One region of the Agrobacterium sp. NPDC058088 genome, then DNA from elsewhere that is predicted to be linked to it. Evidence: predicted binding sites of a transcription regulator. Region 1 holds the regulator's gene; each other region holds the start of a gene.
What was found. The regulator PhoB, encoded in region 1, activates phosphate uptake and scavenging genes when phosphate is short. The targets are predictions, from matches to a motif close to TGTCATNNANCTGTCAT.
Positions count from the first base shown of each region.

Region 2: a site for PhoB is predicted at 1,877-1,893, ahead of ACFVTJ_RS08695 (esterase-like activity of phytase family protein). Genes of this name have one in related genera too.
Region 3: a site for PhoB is predicted at 1,261-1,277, ahead of ACFVTJ_RS09225 (esterase-like activity of phytase family protein). Genes of this name have one in related genera too.

Region 1 covers NZ_JBHVSU010000002.1:10,202-13,482, forward strand. The annotation lists gene pstB (phosphate ABC transporter ATP-binding protein PstB) at 1-684, shown strand, start outside; gene phoU (phosphate signaling complex protein PhoU) at 781-1,506, shown strand; gene phoB (phosphate regulon transcriptional regulator PhoB) at 1,537-2,220, shown strand; gene ACFVTJ_RS05345 (GcrA family cell cycle regulator) at 2,510-3,043, opposite strand.
Region 2 covers NZ_JBHVSU010000002.1:686,206-689,486, reverse strand. The annotation lists gene ACFVTJ_RS08705 (hypothetical protein) at 15-620, shown strand; gene ACFVTJ_RS08700 (adenylate/guanylate cyclase domain-containing protein) at 801-1,829, shown strand; gene ACFVTJ_RS08695 (esterase-like activity of phytase family protein) at 1,973-3,281, shown strand, end outside.
Region 3 covers NZ_JBHVSU010000002.1:787,263-790,543, reverse strand. The annotation lists gene ACFVTJ_RS09225 (esterase-like activity of phytase family protein) at 1-1,210, opposite strand, end outside; gene hupB (DNA-binding protein HupB) at 1,477-1,752, opposite strand; gene lon (endopeptidase La) at 2,041-3,281, opposite strand, start outside.

The DNA.
Region 1 (3,281 bases):
AATGTTCGGGAAAATACGGTGACCGCGCTGATCGGCCCCTCGGGCTGCGGCAAGTCCACATTCCTGCGTACCCTGAACCGTATGAACGACACGATCGACGGCTGCCGGGTCACCGGCAAGATCACGCTCGACACCGACGATATCTACGATCAGGCGATCGATGTCGTTGAACTGCGCGCCCGTGTCGGCATGGTGTTCCAGAAGCCGAACCCCTTCCCGAAGTCGATCTATGAAAACATTTCCTACGGTCCGCGCATCCACGGTCTCGCCCGCAACAAGGCGGATATGGATCAGATCGTCGAGCACAGCCTGCAGAAGGCCGGTCTCTGGAACGAGGTGAAGGACCGCCTGCAGGAATCCGGCACGGGTCTTTCCGGTGGCCAGCAGCAGCGCTTGTGCATTGCCCGCGCCGTTGCCGTCAGCCCGGAAGTTATTCTGATGGACGAGCCCTGCTCGGCGCTCGACCCGATCGCGACTGCAAAGGTCGAGGAACTGATCCACGAGCTGCGTACCAACTACACGATCGTTATCGTCACGCACTCCATGCAGCAGGCGGCGCGTGTTTCCCAGCGCACGGCTATGTTCCACCTTGGTCACCTTGTCGAAGAAAACGAAACCGACAAGATGTTCACCAATCCGGACGACCAGCGCACGCAGGACTACATCATGGGCCGCTTCGGCTGATCCCGGCCGGCGTTTTATCGAAACCGAACAAGACTGGTGCCTCTGCCGTGCCCGCTTCGGGGTACGTGCATGCAGGCCAAGCCGGAGGACTAGACCATGACACAGACAACGACCCATTCGCATATTCTGTCGGCCTATGACGACGAACTGAAATTCCTCACGCGTCGTATCGCCGAAATGGGCGGTCTCGCGGAACAGATGTGTGCCGACGCCGTGCGTGCGCTCGTCAACTCCGACGCCGCACTCGCCCAGAAGGTCATTTCCGACGACGCGATCCTCGACCATTCCGAGCGCGAGATCGGCGACAAGGCCATCGTCACCATCGCCAGGCGCCAGCCGATGGCGGCAGACCTTCGCGAGATCATCGGCACGCTGCGTATTGCAGCGGACCTCGAACGTGTTGGCGACCTCGGTAAGAACACTGCCAAGCGTGTCATCGCGGTTGCCGGAACGGGCGTGCCGCGCAAGCTCGCCCGCGGCATAGAGCACCTGTCGGAGTTGGCGCTGGTACAGCTCAAGGAAGTCCTCGACGTCTATTCGACACGTTCGGCGGAGAAGGCCAATGCCATCCGCGAGCGCGACGAGGAAATCGACGCCATGTATACGTCGCTCTTCCGTGAGCTTCTGACCTACATGATGGAAGATCCGCGCAACATCACCACCTGCACGCATCTTCTGTTCTGCGCCAAGAACATCGAGCGTATCGGCGACCACGCCACCAATATCGCCGAGACGATCTATTACATGACCACCGGCAGCCAGCCGGAAGGCGAACGTCCGAAGGACGACAGTTCCAACACGCTCGGTTCGGTTACCGAGTAACAGACAAGCAGCGGCTTGCGGAGTTAGTATATGGTGCCCAAGATTGCAGTTGTGGAAGATGAGGAAGCTCTGAGCGTCCTGCTTCGTTACAATCTCGAGGCTGAGGGATACGACGTCGACACGATACCCCGTGGCGATGAGGCGGAAATCAGGCTGCAGGAGCGTATTCCGGATCTTCTCATCCTGGACTGGATGCTGCCTGGCGTTTCCGGCATCGAGTTGTGCCGGCGGCTCCGAATGCGGCCGGAAACCGAACGTCTGCCCATCATCATGCTGACGGCGCGTGGCGAAGAGAGCGAGCGCGTTCGTGGCCTTGCCACCGGCGCCGACGATTATGTCGTCAAGCCGTTCTCGACGCCGGAACTCATGGCCCGCGTCAAGGCCATGCTGCGCCGGGCGCGCCCCGAGGTTCTGTCTTCGGTGCTGAAATGTGGCGATATAGAACTGGATCGCGAGACCCATCGCGTTCACCGCAAAAGCCGCGAAGTGCGTCTCGGCCCGACGGAATTCCGCCTGCTGGAGTTCCTGATGACTTCTCCGGGCCGGGTGTTCTCCCGCTCGCAGTTGCTGGATGGCGTCTGGGGCCATGATATCTACGTCGATGAGCGTACCGTCGACGTGCATGTCGGACGCCTGCGTAAGGCGCTCAATTTTTCCCATATGCAGGACGTCATCCGCACCGTGCGCGGTGCCGGATATTCGATGGAAGCCTGATCGGAACCGAACTGACGGTTCCCCTCAGCATGACGTTCCGCCAAAATGAAAAGGCCCGAAACCGGGATGGTGTCGGGCTTTTTCATTTTGAACCTTCCGCAAGCACGATACTTTCATCTGCTTGACGAGCGGTTGAGAGCCCACCGAAATCCGGATTGAAGGGCGAAACCCGACGACGATGAATAGGCCTTGGTGTTCTGCTATAGCCGTCCGGGAAGCGTCGTACGTGTCACAAAAAAACGGGCCCGAAGGCCCGTAGTTTTTGAGTGTCAAATGCGTGCCGCAACACTCAAGCCTTACGGCGCTCGCTGACCGGCTGGTAGGCGAGCTTCGCATGGAACTTGCAATAGGGCGAAGATTCCAGCGCTTCACAACCGCAGAAATGGAAATCGTCTTTCAAGGGATCGCCAACCGGCCACTTGCAGGTGCGCTCGGTGAGTTCCGTCAGCGTCAGGCGACGGGAAATCGGGGTGACAACGTTTCTGGACGGAACGTAATCGAGGACTTCCGCAGTCTCGATGCCGATATCTTCCTGAAGAGCCGTTGCTGCGTTAGAACGCGTCAGAACCCGAGCAGGCGCGGTGCCGACGCGGCCCACGAAATTCGTCGCGCGTGGAGCGGGGGCCGCGGCACGCTTGGGAGCGGAACGCGCCGAAGTGACCGGACCGCCAGCCTTGACGCGTCCCGGCAGGTTAAGACGGTGGACCTTGCCGATGACGGCATTGCGGCTGACACCGCCCAGCTGTGCTGCTATCTGGCTGGCGCTAAGCCCTTCGGACCACAATTTCTTGAGTTTCTCGACCCGTTCGTCTGTCCAGTTCATGCCGCTTCTCCGCTTTTCGCGTGTATTTTCGGCAGAATCCCTCTCCGTCTCGCGGGATGTGCCGCGAGTGTGGTTTCTGCCTGATTTTTGGTGACTAGTTCCGCCGCAATGCAGTCTAGTAATTAGCGATTAACCTAGTGCCACGCAGACTCCGTGGCAAGAGTCACGGGAATCATCTCGAATCGATTTTCCGGTTTTCCCCAACTTGCTGGCGAGTAGAGTCAGAAAGGCAACACCT
Region 2 (3,281 bases), 680 kb from region 1:
TTGAGGGTCTTGCCATGAAACCTGCCCGCACTCTGCTGCTCGCCGCGCTCTTCGCGGCGGCAGGCATTCTCCCCTCTCTTCCGGCCCGGGCCGCCGAAGACAAGGTTGATCTTCAGGGTGAATGGACCACCGACTGCCTGAAGATCGGCAAGAACAACCGCCACGGCATCATCACGCACATCACCATCCGCGATAATCGCATGCATGCGGTGTCACAGATTTACGCCCGCAATGGCTGCCAGCGGCCGACGGTGCAGGTGCGTTACGAGGGCACACTGGATGGCGGCCTGAAAGATCAGGACAGCATGCTCTTTGCCCACACCATGACCTCGATCACCATGACGCCGAATGACGACGATGTCGTCGAACACTATATCCGTGACCCCAAAGGCATGGGCTGTGGCCTGAGCGGCTGGAAAAAGAACATTGCCCTTGAAGTCGATGGCCGCACCTGCGCCGCCATCACCTTCGCCCGCAAGGGAGACACCCTGTTCGACCGCGCCTGGATCGATGGCGATACGCTTCGTTTCGCCGCCTTTCCGGTCAAATGGTCGAACCGCACGCCTGACGACCGGCCACAATCTCCGCTTGAAACCGTCTATTACAGAACATCCTATTAGAAGTGGCGCGCCAACGGCGGGCGTTTGCGGCAACGGCGCAACAGCCTTACCAATCCTTCATGCGACCTTACCGATCGCTCACTTTTTGCAGCGCTTTTTCCACACTAATGTCGCATATGACCTGAACAGAAGCTTTGCCCGAGGAGAGCGCGGGGCGTTCTTTCCGAGATCATAATCGACATGAGAAAATTGCTGCCCATTCTGGATTACGTGGTCCTCTTCGTTGCCGTTGCCGGCGCCGGAGTTGCCTACGCGTTCCTGGAATACGGCGGCGGTGCGCTGATTGGAGCGACCTATGCGCTCTTTGCCTGCGCGCCGATTCTCGCTTTCGAACGCGGTTATATTCTACCTGGTCTGTCCCGACAGGTGAGCGCTTTGCCGACACCGGCCTATATTGCTGTTGGCCTTCTCATCTACGCCATTCTCGTTTTTTGTGGGTTCGGGCTTGGCGGCACGATCCTATGGCTGAGTGGGATCTTTCCCGGCACCTGGAAGCGTGCAGTTCATGCCGAAGTGCAGACGTTGATCTTCACGCTGATCGTCTGCGGCATCATCGTTTTCATCATGCGGGTGCGCGAGCTTCTCGGCCGCGATATCTTCATCGACCTCATTCTTGGGCGCTATCGCCGTCCGGTCAGCGAAGACCGCGTCTTCATCTTCATCGACCTCGTCGGCTCCACCTCATTTGCGGAAACCAATGGCGATCTGAAGGCCCAGGAATTTCTGGGCGAAATCTTCGCGAGTTATGCCGCGCCGGTCAGAAGGCATGGCGGCGTCATCGACGATTACATTGGCGATGCCGCCATCATCACCTGGCCTTATCACATGGCGATAAGGCGGGCGGCCTGCGTGCGCTGCGTGTTCGATATTCTGGCAACCATCGAGGAGAAACGCGACACGTGGCTTTCCCGTTTCGGTGAAGTGCCGCGCCTGCGTTTCGCCATCCATGGCGGGCCTGTCATCACAGCCGAAATCGGTGTCGATCACCACAAGATCACCTATTTCGGCGACACGGTGAACACCACTTCAAGGCTCGAATCGCTGAGCAAGATGCTCGGTCATCCCGTGCTGATTTCCGCCGATCTCGCCCACCAGCTTGTGCTTCCGAAGGGCGTGCGCAGCGAATATCTCGGCGAACATGCGGTGAAGGGCCGTGGCCAGACGCTCGGCGTCTGCACGCTCAGCCAATATCAGCCCCCCGCCGCATAGGGGCAACGGTACCGGCAAGCCATCGGCCGATAGCGGCCGTCATGAAATTTCATCAAAGCTTCAAACGGCAATCACCTGCCTGTCATGCGGCGACCCTATCGCGTCAATCCTGTCTTCAACAGGTATTGAGAGGGGTCTCCATCATGAAGCACATTCTTTTTGCATCCTGCGCCATCCTTGCGCTTGCCACCGCATCGCACGCGGCAGAGCAGGAGTTTCCGGCAAAGCTGGTCTCCCACGCCATTCTGCCGGCAGACACCATCATTCCGGCGCCCGCCGATGCACCTGAACATCTCAAGACCTCCGCCAAGTTCACCACCGCCGACCGCAAGCGCGCGGAAGGTCTCGGCACCGTGCCCGGCAAGGACGGCGTACGACTGACCGGTCTTTCCATGCCGTTCAACGGTCAGGCGATGCAGGGTTTTTCTGGCATCAAGGCGATGCCCGACGGCAGCTTCTGGAGCCTTTCCGACAACGGTTTCGGTTCCAAGCTCAACTCCAGCGACGCCATGCTAATGCTTCACCATCTGAAGTTCGACTGGGACGCCGGCAAGGTGAACGCGCTTGAAACCGTGTTCCTCTCCGACCCCGACATGAAGGCGCCCTTCCCCATCGTCCTCGAAGGATCGAGCAAGCGTTACCTGACGGGCGCCGATTTCGACGTCGAATCCATTCAGCCGGTTGCCGATGGTTTCTGGGTTGGCGAGGAATTCGGCCCCTACATCCTGAAATTCACCCGTGACGGCAAGCTGACTGACGTGATCTCCACCAAGGCCGGCGACATCGAGGTGAAGTCTCCCGATCACCCCACCCTGGCCCTGCCTGGCAACCCCACGCAGAAGATGCCGGCCTTCAACCTGAAACGCTCGGGCGGTTATGAAGGCATGGCACTCTCCAGGGATGGCTCCAAGCTCTACGGCCTTCTGGAGGGCCCGCTTTACATGGCCGACGGCCAGGTGGAGAAGACCGAGGACGGCGCAACCGCGCTGCGCATCATCGAACTCGACATCGCCAAGAAGGAATGGACCGGCCGCACCTGGCTTTATCCGCTGGCGCAGGGTGGCGAAGCCATCGGCGATTTCAACATGCTTGATGACGCGACCGCTCTCGTCATCGAACGCGACAACGGCGCCGGCACCGCCGACAAGGCCTGCGCCGACCCGAAGAAGCCGGAAGCGAACTGCTTTGCCGTGCCTTCCAAGGTGAAGCGCATCTACAAGATCGAATTTAATGACGCCAATGTCGGCAAGGCCGCGCGCAAGATCGGCTATATCGATCTCTTAAAAATCTCCGACCCTGACAACAAGAAGCGTCAGGGCGGCGGCAACGGTTATTATGACATGCCTTTCGTCACCATAGAGAATGTCGACCGTGTCGATGCCACGCATATCATCGTCGGCAATGACAACAACCTGCCCTTCTCGGCCGGCCGCGCGCTCGACAAGGCTGACG
Region 3 (3,281 bases), 780 kb from region 1:
CGAAGAGGTTGCGCGAGGGAATGGCGACAGCGCCTTCGGGCGAAATGCCCGAAGGCAGGAGCTGCGTCAGCAGCGGCTCAGCGCCTGTATCCTTATAAACAGCGGCAATGGAAGCGCGCTCGGCAAGCACGAAGAAGTACTTCTGACCATCGAAGGTCGCCGTTTCCAGACCCTCCGGCTCGATGCCCTTGGCCTTGGAGCGTTTTTCTGGATAGTGGCCAATGGCGGCAACCGCGTGCTCGAGCGAAGCGCCGGCTTCATAAAGAAGCTTGCCGGTCTTATCGAAAATGGTGAAGCCGCGCGCGCCGCCCTGCCAGTCGCCCTCGTTGGCGATGACGATACGGTCATTGTCCAGCCACTTGACGGCATCAGGTTCGCGCTTGCGGCCTTCCTGCTTGTCGGTGAATTTCAGCTGGCCATCGGTCTTGGTGTCGATGCCTTCCAGATTGACGGTGCCGGCAGAGAAATGCGTCCTCACCGTCCCGCTCTTGCCGTCGATGATGACGATGTGGTTGTTTTCCTGAAGCGTCAGCGCGATCTCGCCATTGGCATTGATCGAGACGAATTCCGGCTCCGGATCCTCAGGCGAAATTTCAGCGAGACCGGTAACATCAATCTTCTTCAGGGTTGCGCAATCGGCCACGCCGTCTTTCAGGCCAACCGTAACCAGATAACCGGCCGGCATCTGCGGCAGTGCGCCTTCATTCACCTTTTCGTCGCGCTCGTTTTCGATCGCGATGGCGGCAAAGGTCTTGTCCGGGGAAACCGCGACGGAATCGGGCTGGCCGCCGAGATCACAACTCGCCTCAATCTTCTTGGTGGCGATATCGACCGTCACCAGCTTGCCCGACGGGTTGGCGCGGTTTTCCGACGTGTTGACACCGGCCAGAACCTTCGCGCCGGCAACAGCGACAGATGTCGGCTCGCCCTGAAGCAGCAACGCACCGCCGGCCCTGGGGGCCTTCGCGTCAGTGATGTCGATGAAACCGATGCCGCCAAGCGGGCTGTCCGAATAGATCAGTGTCTTGCCATCTTCACTGGCGGTCACGATTTCAGCTGATGTAACGGACTTGGCGTCCTTGTCCGCAGGCAGGTTCTTCACGACAGGAAAAGATGCGATGCGGTTGAAAACCGGCTCGGCAGCGGCCGGAAAGGCTGCGGATGTCAGCAGTGCCGCAGTCAAAGCCATTTGAGAAAATCGGAACGCCATTTTAATCCCCCTTGGATCCAGAAACACCCCATGGCTTCTGCGTCAAAGACGTGACAGTGGCATGACAGTTCCTGTCGGGAATCAAAAAGCCCGGTCATGGAGACCGGGCTTTTCTGTTTCTGCGCACATTCCGCGTATCGGAGCGCCATGTGACCGGATGGAGGCTACACAGGCGCGCTGTGATGGCGGTTGCGCGTCACAACATCTTTCCTCGTGATCCTGAAAAGCCGCCCGCCCGCCGCGGGCGTCGCGACCTTCGGGAAACCTTACGAGTTGACGGCGTCCTTCAGGCCCTTGCCTGCGGAGAACTTCGGAACGTTGCGAGCCGGGATATCGACTTCAGCACCCGTGGAAGGGTTACGGCCCTTGGAGGCTTCACGGCGGCTGACGGAGAAGCTGCCGAAGCCGGCGAGACGGATGTCGCCACCGTTCTTCAGTTCGCTCTGTACGGTTTCGAATACGGCATCAACAGCGGAAGCAGCATCTGCCTTCGTGAGACCAGCCTTTTCGGCAACAGCAGAGACGAGCTCGTTCTTGTTCATGTTTCCACCCCTTTCAATGGTTTGAAACGACTAAAATGAAGCCGGCGCAGAATACAGTCGCATCCGCGCGCAGCAACTCAAAAGCGCTGGAATCGCCTGAAAAACAAGGGGTCTGGAGTTTTTTTCACAAAAAAGGCCGACATTTCTGCCGGCCTTCCACATATTCGTGCCAATTTGGCATCACTTGCACCGAGCTTGGTGCCGCACACGCGATCTACTACCTAACGCATTGATTCTATGCGCTGCCGTCGCGAAAGGCGATTCCCGCCCTTCGCGACGATCAGTGTATCAGTGCGCGATGGTCTGGCTGCCGTCATCAACACCTTCGACCGTTGCGATCACAGGCGTTTCGATGCTGCCGTCCCACTCGATGGGTTCCGGCTGGCGGATGAGGGCGTGCTTGATAACCTCGCCCATACGCGACACCGGAATGATTTCCATCTCGTTCTTCACATTGTCCGGAATCTCCGCCAGATCCTTGGCGTTTTCTTCCGGGATCAGCACCTTCTTGATGCCGCCGCGAAGCGCTGCAAGCAGCTTTTCCTTCAGGCCGCCGATCGGCAGAACGCGACCACGAAGCGTGATCTCGCCCGTCATCGCCACATCCTTCGAGACCGGAATGCCGGTCATGATGGAGACGATGGCGGTTGCCATGGCAACACCGGCGGACGGTCCGTCCTTCGGGGTCGCCCCTTCCGGAACGTGAACGTGGATATCGCTCTTGTCGAAGCGCGGCGGTTCGATGCCAAAGTCCACGGCGCGCGAACGGACATAGGATGCCGCCGCCGAAATGGATTCCTTCATCACTTCCTTGAGGTTACCGGTGACCGTCATGCGGCCCTTGCCCGGCATCATCACGCCTTCGATGGTGAGCAGCTCACCGCCGACTTCCGTCCAGGCCAGACCCGTGACGACACCGACCTGATCCTCGCGCTCGGCCTCCCCGTGACGGAACCGCGGAACGCCCAGATAATCCGGAACATTGGCACCGGTGACTTCCACGGACTTGACCTTGCCCTTGATGATCTCGGTGACAGCCTTGCGCGCCAGCTTCATCAGCTCGCGTTCGAAGCTGCGCACGCCCGCCTCGCGGGTGTACTGCTGGATGACGACCATCAGGGCATCATCGGTGACCGAGAACTCTTCCGGACGCAGGGCATGTTCCTTGATCGCCTTGGGCAGCAGGTGACGCTTTGCGATTTCGCGCTTTTCGTCTTCCGTGTAACCGGCGATGCGGATCACTTCCATACGGTCCATCAGCGGGCCGGGAATGTTAAGCGTGTTGGCCGTAGTCACGAACATCACGTCGGACAGGTCGTATTCCACCTCAAGGTAGTGATCCATGAAGGTGGAGTTCTGTTCCGGATCGAGAACCTCCAGCAGTGCCGACGACGGATCGCCACGGAAGTCCATGCCCATCTTGTCGATTTCGTCGAGCAGGAAGAGCGGGTTCGCCTTCTTGGCCTTCTTCATCGACTGAACGATCTTGCCAGGCATGGAGCCAATATAGGTCCGGCGGTGACCGCGGA